Regions from separate parts of the Streptomyces sp. NPDC086989 genome, predicted to be linked through region 1. Evidence: riboswitches for the same ligand, from Rfam matches in the RefSeq annotation. Region 1 holds a riboswitch; the other holds the start of a gene.
The links. A riboswitch is a leader RNA that binds a small molecule or an ion and turns the genes downstream of it on or off. The one in region 1 is predicted to bind thiamine pyrophosphate.
Positions count from the first base shown of each region.

Region 2: another riboswitch for thiamine pyrophosphate. It lies ahead of thiO (glycine oxidase ThiO); the one in region 1 lies ahead of ACIPK4_RS06350 (thiamine ABC transporter substrate binding subunit).

Region 1 covers NZ_JBIVAL010000002.1:571,284-577,009, forward strand. Annotated here, with positions in the region: gene frr (ribosome recycling factor) at 1-162, shown strand, start outside; gene ACIPK4_RS06340 (phosphatidate cytidylyltransferase) at 162-1,238, shown strand; gene rlmN (23S rRNA (adenine(2503)-C(2))-methyltransferase RlmN) at 1,362-2,477, shown strand; TPP riboswitch at 2,503-2,628, shown strand; gene ACIPK4_RS06350 (thiamine ABC transporter substrate binding subunit) at 2,714-3,811, shown strand; gene ACIPK4_RS06355 (ABC transporter permease) at 3,871-5,487, shown strand; gene ACIPK4_RS06360 (ABC transporter ATP-binding protein) at 5,487-5,726, shown strand, end outside.
Region 2 covers NZ_JBIVAL010000004.1:241,860-247,585, forward strand. Annotated here, with positions in the region: gene ACIPK4_RS10770 (thiazole synthase) at 1-739, opposite strand, end outside; gene thiS (sulfur carrier protein ThiS) at 745-945, opposite strand; gene thiO (glycine oxidase ThiO) at 942-2,123, opposite strand; TPP riboswitch at 2,121-2,233, opposite strand; gene ACIPK4_RS10785 (NAD(P)/FAD-dependent oxidoreductase) at 2,326-3,549, shown strand; gene ACIPK4_RS10790 (Rv2175c family DNA-binding protein) at 3,724-4,089, shown strand; gene thiE (thiamine phosphate synthase) at 4,161-4,811, shown strand; gene metF (methylenetetrahydrofolate reductase [NAD(P)H]) at 4,881-5,726, shown strand, end outside.

The DNA.
Region 1 (5,726 bases):
CGCAAGGCGAAGGACGCCCTCGACAAGCTCGTCAAGGACAAGGAGTCCGGCGAGGACGAGGTGCGCCGCGCGGAGAAGGAGCTCGACGACACCACCGCGAAGTACGTCGCGCAGGTGGACGAGCTGCTCAAGCACAAGGAAGCCGAGCTGCTCGAGGTCTGATGAACGACTCTCCCTGGGCCACGGAGCCGGTTCCGGCGGGTCCCGCATACGATGCGCTGGTGGGCCCGCACACTCGGCCCATGCCCATCGTGCCCGATGCCGCCGGCCGTGACTTCGACGACCGGGAAGCACGCGATCGGGGGGCCGCCGCCGACGGCGGCCCCCCGTTCCGCGCCGAGACGCCGACGCAGGAGCCCATGCCCAGCCCCCCGCCCCCGCCCTCGCAGGCACCGCAGGACGCTTCGCCCCCTCCGCAGAAGAAGCGGGCGGGGCGAGACCTGCGTGCCGCCATAGGGGTCGGTGTCGGCCTCGGTGCGGTGATCTTCGCTTCGCTGTTCATCGTCAAGGCGGTCTTCGTCGGCGTCATCGTCGTCGCGGTCGTCGTGGGCCTGTGGGAGCTCACCTCCCGGCTCCAGGAGAAGAAGGGCATCAAGGCACCGCTCGTCCCGCTCGCGGTCGGCGGCGCCGCCATGGTCATCGCCGGATACGTCCGGGGCGCCGAGGGCGCCTGGGTGGCGATGGCCCTGACCGCGCTGGCGGTCCTGGTCTGGCGGATGACCGAACCGCCCGAGGACTACCTCAAGGACGTCACGGCGGGCGTCTTCGCGGCGTTCTACGTGCCCTTCCTGGCCACCTTCGTCGCGATGCTGCTCACCGCGGACGACGGCCCGCAGCGGGTGGTCACGTTCCTGCTCCTGACCGTGGTCAGCGACACCGGGGCCTACGCCGTGGGCTGGCGCTTCGGCAAGCACAAGCTGGCTCCGCGCATCAGCCCCGGCAAGACCCGCGAGGGACTGCTGGGCGCAGTGGCCTTCGCGATGGCGGCGGGCGCGCTGTGCATGGAGTTCCTGATCGACGGGGGCGCCTGGTGGCAGGGCCTGCTGCTCGGTCTCGCCGTCGCGGTCAGCGCCACGCTGGGCGACCTCGGCGAGTCCATGATCAAGCGGGACCTGGGCATCAAGGACATGGGCACGCTGCTGCCGGGCCACGGCGGCATCATGGACCGGCTCGACTCCCTGCTCCCGACCGCCCCGGTGGTGTGGCTGCTGCTCGCGGCCTTCGTCGGAACGGGCTGAGCCGCCCGGGTTATCCTGGAAAGCGCGCCACTGGTGAGTGGCGCGCTTTCCCCGTGTCTGCGGGGATGGACCGTGCGCGGAGGTCGCCCGCCGCTGGTTCGCCAGACTTGAGGAGTACCACTCATGGCCCCCCGTCCTGTTCCGGGAGAGCTCACCTTCGTCGCACCCCGCGGAGCCAAGAAGCCGCCGCGGCACCTTGCCGACCTCACGCCCGAGGAGCGCCGGGAAGCCGTGGCCGCGATCGGTGAGAAGCCGTTCCGCGCCAAGCAGCTCTCGCAGCACTACTTCGCCCGGTACGCGCACGACCCGGCCGAGTGGACCGACATTCCGGCGTCCTCCCGGGAGAAGCTCCGGGAGGAGCTGCTCCCCGAGCTGATGAACGTCATCCGGCACATCTCGTGCGACGACGACACCACCCGCAAGACCCTGTGGAAGCTGCACGACGGCACGCTCGTCGAGTCCGTGCTGATGCGCTACCCCGACCGGGTCACCATGTGCATCTCCTCGCAGGCCGGCTGCGGCATGAACTGCCCGTTCTGCGCCACCGGCCAGGCGGGCCTGGACCGCAACCTGTCGACCGCCGAGATCGTCCACCAGATCGTCGACGGCATGCGCGCGCTGCGCGACGGCGAGGTCCCCGGCGGGCCGGCCCGGCTGTCCAACATCGTCTTCATGGGCATGGGCGAGCCCCTCGCCAACTACAAGCGGGTCGTCGGCGCCATCCGCCGCCTCACCGACCCCGAGCCCGACGGCCTGGGCCTGTCGCAGCGCGGCATCACCGTCTCCACCGTCGGCCTGGTCCCGGCGATGCTGCGGTTCGCCGACGAGGGCTTCAAGTGCCGCCTCGCGGTCTCGCTGCACGCCCCCGACGACGAGCTGCGCGACACGCTCGTCCCCGTGAACACCCGCTGGAAGGTCCGCGAGGTCCTCGACGCGGCCTGGGAGTACGCCGAGAAGTCCGGCCGCCGGATCTCCATCGAGTACGCCCTGATCCGCGACATCAACGACCAGGCCTGGCGCGGTGACCTCCTCGGCCGGCTGCTCAAGGGCAAGCGCGTCCACGTCAACCTGATCCCGCTGAACCCGACGCCCGGCTCCAAGTGGACCGCTTCGCGCCCCGAGGACGAGAAGGCCTTCGTCGAGGCCATCGCCCGCCACGGCGTGCCGGTGACCGTCCGTGACACCCGGGGCCAGGAGATCGACGGTGCCTGCGGCCAGCTCGCCGCGAGCGAGCGGTAGGCTGACACGCGTATATCTGCATACTCATTTCCGACAGGGGAGCGCCACAGCGCTGAGAGTGCGGCCACACGCTTTTCGCGAGCGCGTCGGCCGCAGACCCTCTGAACCTTGCCCAGGTCATTCTGGGTAGGAAGTTCGGTCACCACCTCAAGCTGTTGCGCCCTGCCCGGACGCCCTCCACGAGGGCGTCCGGGCAGGGCCGCGTCTTCTCCTGGTCAACCCAGGAGGAATGTTCCGTGAGCACCACCAGGAAGATCGCGGGTGCGGCGCTGGCCGCAGCCCTCGGCGTGAGCACGCTCGCCGCGTGCGGCGGCGGCAAGAAGGACGAGGGCGCCGCCGCGAGCGGGTCCCCGAAGTCCAAGACCGTCACGCTCGTCTCCCACGACTCCTTCAACGTGACCGACTCGGTCCTCAAGGAGTTCGAGCAGCAGAGCGGCTACACCGTCAAGGTCCTGAAGTCCGGGGACGCGGGCGCCGCCCTCAACCAGGAGATCCTCACCAAGGGCTCCCCGCGCGGCGACGTCTTCTTCGGCGTGGACAACACGCTGCTCTCGCGCGCCCTCGACAACGGCATCTTCACGCCGTACGAGGTCAAGGGCCTGGCCGACGTGAAGCCCGAGTACGTGCTCGACAAGGAGCACCGGGTGACCCCCATCGACTCCGGCGACATCTGCGTCAACTACGACAAGGCGTACTTCGCCGACAAGAAGATCGCCCCGCCGCAGACGCTCGACGACCTGATCAAGCCGGAGTACAAGAACCTGCTGGTCACCGAGAACGCGGCGACGTCCTCGCCGGGCCTCGGCTTCCTCCTCGCCTCCATCGGCAAGTACGGCGACGAGGGATGGAAGGACTACTGGACCAAGCTCAAGGCCAATGGCGTCGAGGTCGTCGACGGCTGGGAGCAGGCCTACAACGAGCGCTTCTCGGGCTCCGCCGGCGGCAAGAAGGCCAAGGGCGACCGCCCGCTGGTCGTCTCCTACGCCTCCAGCCCGCCGGCCGAGGTCCTCTACGGCGAGCCGCAGCCGGCCGAGGCCCCCACGGGCGTCTCCACCGGAACCTGCTTCCGCCAGGTCGAGTTCGCCGGCCTGCTCAAGGGCGCGAAGAACGAGGAGGGCGGCAAGGCGCTCCTCGACTTCCTGGTGGGCAAGAAGTTCCAGGAGGACATGCCGCTCCAGATGTTCGTGAACCCGGTGACCAAGGACGCGCAGCTGCCGGAGCTGTTCACGAAGCACGGCGTGGTCATCGAGAAGCCGGAGACCGTCCCTCCGGAGACCATCGCCAAGAACCGTGAGCAGTGGGTCAAGGCATGGTCCTCGCTCGTCGTGAAGTAGGACGCGAGGGCACTCCCGTGAAGGAGGGCGCGCGCGCCACGGCCTCCAGGCTCGCCCTGATGGCCGTGCCGCTCGCCTTCTTCGCGCTGTTCTTCGCCTACCCCGTGGCCGCGATCGTCGGCCGCGGGATCAAGACCGACGAGGGCTGGCAGTTCGGCCGGATCGGCGAGGTGCTGACCCGGCCGGACATCGCCGACGTGCTCTGGTTCACCACCTGGCAGGCGTGCGCCTCCACGGCGCTCACGCTGCTGATCGCACTCCCCGGCGCGTACGTCTTCGCGCGCTTCGAGTTCCCCGGCAAACAGCTGCTGCGGGCGGTGGTCACGGTCCCGTTCGTGCTGCCGACCGTGGTGGTCGGCACCGCCTTCCTGGCGCTGGTCGGGCGGGGCGGGCTGCTGGACGAGCTGTGGGGCGTGCGGCTGGACACCACCGTGTGGGCGATCCTGCTCGCGCACGTCTTCTTCAACTACGCCGTCGTCGTACGGACGGTCGGCGGCCTCTGGGCGCAGCTGGACCCGCGTCAGGAGGAGGCCGCCCGGGTGCTGGGCGCCGGGCGCTTCGCCGCCTGGCGGCGGGTGACGCTGCCCGCGCTCGGCCCGGCGGTGGCCGCGGCCGCGCTGATGGTGTTCCTGTTCACGTTCACCTCCTTCGGCGTCGTGCAGATCCTGGGCGGACCCTCGTACGCCACCCTGGAGGTGGAGGTCTACCGGCAGACCGCGCAGCTGCTGGACCTGTCGACGGCCGCCGTCCTGACGATGGTGCAGTTCGTCGCAGTCGGCCTGATCCTCGCCGTCCACGCCTGGACGGTGCGCCGGCGCGAGACCGCCCTGCGGCTCGTGGACCCGGCACGGACCGCGCACCGGCCGAGCGGGCCGGGGCAGCGCGCCCTGCTGGGCGGGGTGCTGCTGACCGTGGCGCTGCTGATCGTGGCGCCGCTGGTGGTCCTGGTGGAGCGCTCCCTCGACGCGCCCGGCGGTTACGGGTTCGGCTTCTACCGGGCGCTCCAGGAGGTGGGCGCGGGCGGCGGAACGTTCCTGGTGCCACCGCTGGAGGCCATCTGGAACTCGCTGCAGTACGCGCTCGCCGCCACCGCCATCGCCCTGCTGATCGGGGGGCTCGCGGCCGCGGCACTGACCCGGCGCGGGGGCCGCTTCGTGCGCGGGTTCGACGCGCTGCTGATGCTTCCGCTCGGGGTGTCGGCGGTGACCGTCGGCTTCGGGTTCCTGATCACCCTGGACGAGCCGCCGCTGGACCTGCGGACCTCGTGGATCCTGGTGCCGCTCGCGCAGGCGCTGGTGGGCGTGCCCTTCGTCGTACGGAGCATGCTGCCGGTGCTGCGTGCCGTGGACGGGCGGCTGCGGGAGGCCGCCGCCGTGCTCGGGGCGTCCCCGCTGCGGGCCTGGCGGGAGGTGGACCTGCCGCTGGTGCGGCGGGCGCTGCTGATCGCCGCCGGGTTCGCCTTCGCCGTCTCGCTCGGGGAGTTCGGCGCGACCGTGTTCATCGCCCGGCCCGACCGCCCGACGCTGCCGGTGGCCGTCGCCCGGCTGCTGGGGCGGGCCGGGGAGATGAACTACGGGCAGGCCATGGCCCTGAGCACGATTCTGATGCTGGTGTGCGCGGTGTCCCTGTTGCTGCTGGAGCGGCTGCGCCCGGACAAGACCTCGGGAGAGTTCTGATGACGTTGCTCGAACTGGCCGGGGTGTCGGTCCGCTTCGGCGAGCGTGCCGTCGTCGACGCTGTGGACCTGGATGTGGCCGAGCACGAGGTCGTCTGCGTGCTGGGGCCGAGCGGGAGCGGGAAGTCCACGCTGCTGCGGGTGGTGGCCGGACTCCAGCCGGTCTCGGCCGGGCGGGTCCTGCTGGACGGGGCGGACCAGGCGCGGGTGCCCGTGCACCGGCGCGGGGTCGGCCTGATG
Region 2 (5,726 bases), on a different contig from region 1:
CCTGCGCGAAGCGGCGCTGCGGGATGCGGCCCGCGCGGAACGCCAGCCGCCCCGCCGACACGGCGTCCCGCATCGCCGTCGCCATCAGCACCGGCGCCTGCGCCCGGGTCACCGCCGACGCCAGCATCACCGCCGCGCAGCCGAGCTCCATCGCCAGGGCCGCGTCCGAGGCCGTGCCGGCTCCGGCATCCAGGATCACCGGGACCCCGGCCCGCTCGCAGATCAGCTCGAAGTTGTGCGGGTTGCGGATGCCCATGCCCGAGCCGATCGGCGATCCCAGCGGCATGATCGCCGCGCAGCCCACGTCCTCCAGCCTGCGGGCCAGCACCGGGTCGTCGTTCGTGTAGGGCAGCACGGTGAAGCCCTCGTCGACCAGGGTCTCCGCCGCGTCCAGCAGCTCCACCCCGTCCGGCAGCAGGGTCCGCTCGTCGGCGACGACCTCCAGCTTGATCCAGTCCGTGCCCAGGGCCTCCCGCGCGAGCCGCGCGGTCAGCACCGCCTCGCCCGCCGTGAAGCAGCCCGCGGTGTTCGGCAGGACCGCGATGCCGAGCCGGCCCAGCACCGACAGGACGGAGCCCTGCACGGTCGGGTCCAGTCGGCGCATCGCCACCGTGGTGAGCTCCGTGCCGGACGCGATCAGCGCCCGTTCCAGCACGTCCAGGCTCGGCGCCCCGCCGGTCCCCATGATCAGGCGGGAGGAGAAGGTCCGTCCGCCCAGTTCGAAAGCGTCGTCCGCCATCGCGCTCAGCCCCCCTGCACCGCGGTGAGGACCTCGACCCGGTCGCCCTCGCCCACCGGCGTGAGCGGCCACTGGCCGCGGGGGACCACGGTCTCGTTCAGTGCGGCCGCGACGCCCGACGGGGCCGCGGTCAGGGTGGCGACCACCGCGTCGAGGGTGGTGCCGGCCGCGATCTCGCGCGGCTCGCCGTTGACGGAGATGGTCATGCGTACGACTCCTGACGTGCGGCGCTGAAGCGGCGCGGGGTGAACGGGCGGGCGATCTCCGCCAGCGTGCCGGTGGTCAGCAGCTGTGCCATCACGTCGCCGGTGAGCGGGGTCAGCAGCACCCCGTTGCGGTAGTGGCCGGTGGCCAGGTGCAGGCCGGGCAGGTCCGTCGGGCCGAGCAGCGGGGCGTTGTCCGGGGAGCCGGGCCGCAGCCCGGCCCGGGTCTCGGTCAGCGGCAGTTCGGTGATGCCGGGCACCAATTCGTGTGCGTCCCGCAGGAGTTCGTACACCCCGCCGGCGGTGACCGTGGTGTCCCAGCCGAGTTCCTCGCTGGTCGCCCCGACGACGAGCTCCCCGTTCTCCCGCGGCACCAGGTACACGTGGCTGCCCCGGACCACCGCCCGCACCGTCCGGGACAGGAACGGCGCGTACGCCGCCGGCACCGAGAGCCGCAGCACCTGGCCCTTCACGGGCCGTACGGGGGGCAGCACCCGCGGCGGTACGCCGGCCAGCCGGCCGCTGAGCGAGCCCGCGGCCAGGACCACCTGGTCCGCGCGCAGCTCCGTACCGTCGTCGAGCAGCGCGCCGACGGCACGGTCGGCGGCGGTCAGCAGCCGCTCGGCGCCGGCCCGGCGGACCTCCACCCCGGCGCCCTCGCAGGCGGCCAGCAGCGCCGCCGCCAGCCGGCGCGGGTCGACCTGGTGGTCGCCGTCCACGCGGAGCCCGCCGCGGACGCCCGGGGCCAGCATCGGCTCCAGGCGGCGGCACTCGCGGCCGGTGAGCCACTCGGACTCCAGACCGCAGCGCCGCTGGAGGGCGTGCAGTTCCCGCAGGTGGAGCCGGTCGTCGGCGTCGAGGGCGACGGCGAGCGTGCCGCAGGCGCGGTAGCCGAGGTCCATCCCGCCGCTGGCCTCGGTCAGCTCGGCGGCGAACTCCGGGTAGCGGGCGGCGGAGGCGAGGTTGAGGCCCAGCAGGGTCTCCTCGCCGTAGTGCAGTTCGGTGACGGCGGCGAGCATGCCGGCCGCGACCTGCGCGGCCCCGCCGCCGGGTGCCGGGTCGGCGAGCACGGTCCGCAGCCCGTGCCGGGCCGCCCGCCAGGCGGTGACCAGGCCGATGATCCCGCCCCCGATGACGAGCACGTCGGATCCCCGGCCGGATCCCTTCCGAGATGAGTGCATGGGCGTCCAGCCCCTCCCTTCGCCGGCATGACCCGGATCAGGTTCGTACGGTCGGAGGCCGCTCAGCCTCCCTCTCAGCCCGGTGCGCCCGGACTCCCGCGATAGGTACGACGGCCAGCCTAACCCCGCCGCGGGGGCCGGGTAAGGCTGCCTCCCCGGGCCACCGTTCCTGACTGCCAGTCAGATCGCTAGGGTGGGCGGTGTGAGCGAGCAGACGGAACAGACTCAGAGCGGCGTCGTCATCGTCGGCGCCGGAATGGCCGGGGTGCAGACTGCGGTCGCCCTTCGGGAGCAGGGTTTCAGGGGCCCCGTGACCCTGCTGGGCGCCGAGCCCCACCAGCCGTACGACCGGCCCCCGCTGTCCAAGGCGGTGCTGCTCGGCAAGGCCGAGGACTCCGCCTTCGACGTGGACTTCGAGGGGCTCGACGTCGAGCTCCGGCTCGGTGTGGAGGTCACCGGGCTGCGGGCCGCCGACCGCGAGCTGGACACCGAGGCCGGGCCGGTCCCGTACGAGGTGCTCGTGCTGGCGACCGGCGCGCAGCCGCTGACCCTGCCCGGGTCCGAGGGCGTCCCGGGCGTGCACCTCCTGCGCACCCTGGACGACGCGGCCCGGCTGCGCCCGGTGCTGGCCGCGGCGCCGGAGACGGTGGTGGTCGGGGCCGGCTGGATCGGCGCCGAGTTCGCCACCGCGGCCCGCGAGGCGGGCTGCGCGGTGACCGTGGTCGAGGCGGCGGACCGGGTGCTGGCCGGGGCGCTCCCGGCGGAGGTCGCGGCTCCCATGACCCGCTGGTACGAGGAGGCGGGGGCCGCCCTGCTGACCGGCGCCAAGGTGGCCTCGGTGGAACCCGGGCGGGTCCTGCTCGCCGACGGGCGGGAGCTGCCGGCGGGTGCGGTGGTCGTGGGCATCGGGGCCCGGCCCGCGACGCGGTGGCTGGAGGGCTCGGGGATCGAGCTCGGGCCGGAGGGCGCGGTCACGGCGGACGCGTACCTGCGGACCTCCCTGCCCGGCGTGTACGCGGTCGGCGACTGTGCGTCGTTCCCGTCCGCGCGCTACGGGACGCGGCTGCTGGTGCACCACTGGGACAACGCCCTCCAGGGCCCCCGGGTGGTCGCGGCCAACATCCTGATGGGGGCGCCGGCCCAGGTCTACGACCCGGTGCCGTACTTCTGGTCGGAGCAGTTCGGGCGCTTCGTGCAGTACGCGGGGCACCACGCGGGGGCGGACGAGCTGCTGTGGCGCGGGGACCCCGCCGAGGCGGCGTGGTCGGTGTGCTGGCTGCGCGCCGGGGTGCTGGTCGCGGTCCTGGCGGTGGGCCGGCCGCGGGACCTGGCGCAGGGGCGGAAGCTGATCGAGACGGGCGCCCCGGTGGATCCGGCCAAGATCGCCGACCCCGCGACGCCCCTGAAGTCCGCGCTGGCCGGGTAGGCGCGCCGGCCGCGCGTCCGGTGGGCGCGCCGGTCCCGCGTCCGGGGAGCCGGGCGCGGGACCGGGGAGCCGGACGCGGGGTCCGGGTGCGGTGCGGGGCGCGGCGGCGCCGCCGGGACCCGGACGGGTCGGCTCGGGTACCGGCTGTCGGTCCGAGGTGGCAGGCTTGTGCACGTGACCGAGATTGACGCAAAGATCGATGCCCTTGTCCCCGCCTGGCTGTACCTCCCCGACATCGCGGAGATGCTCGACATCGAAGTGACCCGGGTCCGCCAGCTGGTCAAGGAAGGTCAGCTGATCGCCGTACGCCGCGGTGAGAACCGCGCGCTGCAGGTGCCCGCCGCCTTCATCGACGGCGACAAGGTCGTCAAGGGCCTCGCGGGCCTGCTGACCGTGCTGCGCGACGACGGCTTCTCCGACGAGGAGATGCTGGAGTGGCTCTTCACCGCCGACCCGACCCTGCCCGGTACCCCCGTCCAGGCACTGAGCGAGAATCGCGGCACGGAGGTGAAGCGCCGCGCTCAGGCGCTCGCCCTCTGATCCGAGCCGCCTGATCCATCCGCGGTGCGCGGGCCCGACGGCCCGTGCACCGCTCCCACCCCGGGGGACCCATGTCCGTGAACGCCCAGCTGTCCGACGCCCGGCTCTACCTGTGCACGGACGCCCGCAAGCGGCAGGGGGACCTCCCCGCGTTCCTCGACGAAGTCCTCGCGGGCGGCGTGGACATCGTCCAGCTCCGCGACAAGGGCATGGAGGCCGGCGAGGAGCTCGAACACCTCCAGGTCTTCGCCGAGGCCGCCCGCCGCCACGGCAGGCTCCTCGCGGTCAACGACCGCGCCGACGTCGCCCACGCCATCGGCTCCGACGTCCTGCACCTGGGCCAGGGCGACATCCCGGTGCCCGCCGCCCGCGCGATCCTGGGCGAGAACGTCCTGATCGGCCGCTCCTGCCACGCCGAGTCCGAGGTCGACGCCGCCGTCGCCGAGCCGGGCGTGGACTACTTCTGCACCGGCCCCTGCTGGCCCACCCCCACCAAGCCCGGCCGCCACGCCCCCGGCCTCGGACTGGTCCGGTACACGGCCTCGCTGGCCCCCGCCCGCCCCTGGTTCGCCATCGGCGGCATCGACGCCGGCAACCTCGACGAGGTCCTCGACGCCGGAGCCACCCGCATCGTGGTCGTCCGCGCCCTGACCGAGGCCTCCGACCCGCGTGCGGCCGCCGCCGACCTGGCCAAGCGGGTCCGGGAGCGCGTCCGCGCATAGGTGTCCAAAAACGTGTCCAAAAGGCGGACACCGCTTCGGCCTCTGCGAAGGCCCGTCTAACCTGCCCGTATGGCCCTTGGTACCGCTTCCACCCGTACGGACCGTGCACGCACGGTCCGTGACCTGCTGGCGTCCGGGTGCCCGTCGTACTCCTTCGAGTTCTGGGCCCCCAAGACGGAGAAGGGCGAGCGCAACCTCTGGAACGCGCTGCGCCGGATCGAGGCGGTGGGCCCGAGCTTCGTCTCCGTGACCTACGGGGCCGGCGGCTCCACCCGCGGCGGCACCGTCAAGGCCACCCAGGAGATCGCCGCCGACACCACGCTGACCCCCGTCGCGCACCTCACCGCGGTCGACCACTCCATCGCCGAGCTGCGCCACGTCATCGGCCAGTTCGCCGACGCGGGCATCCGCAACATGCTCGCCGTGCGCGGCGATCCGCCGGGCGACCCCATGGGTCCCTGGGTCCCGCACCCCGAGGGCGTGCACTACGCCGCCGACCTGGTCCGGCTGCTCAAGGAGTCCGGTGACTTCTGCGTGGGCGTCGCGGCCTTCCCCGAGATGCACCCGCGTTCGCAGGACTGGGACACGGACATCCGGCACTTCGTGGACAAGTGCCGCGCGGGGGCCGACTATGCGATCACCCAGATGTTCTTCGATCCGGAGAATTATCTGCGGCTGCGCGACAGTGCGCAGAAGGCGGGCTGCGAGACCCCGATCATCCCCGAGGTCATGCCTGTTGTGGGGATCAAGCAGCTCGACCGGCTGCCCCAACTCAGCAACGCAGTCTTCCCCGCAGCCGTGAAAGAGCGCATGCTCGCCGTCAAGGACGATCCAGCCGCTGTACGCTCCATTGGGATCGAGTTCGCCACGGAGTTCTGCGCGCGGCTGCTGTCCGAGGGTGTCCCGGGGCTGCAC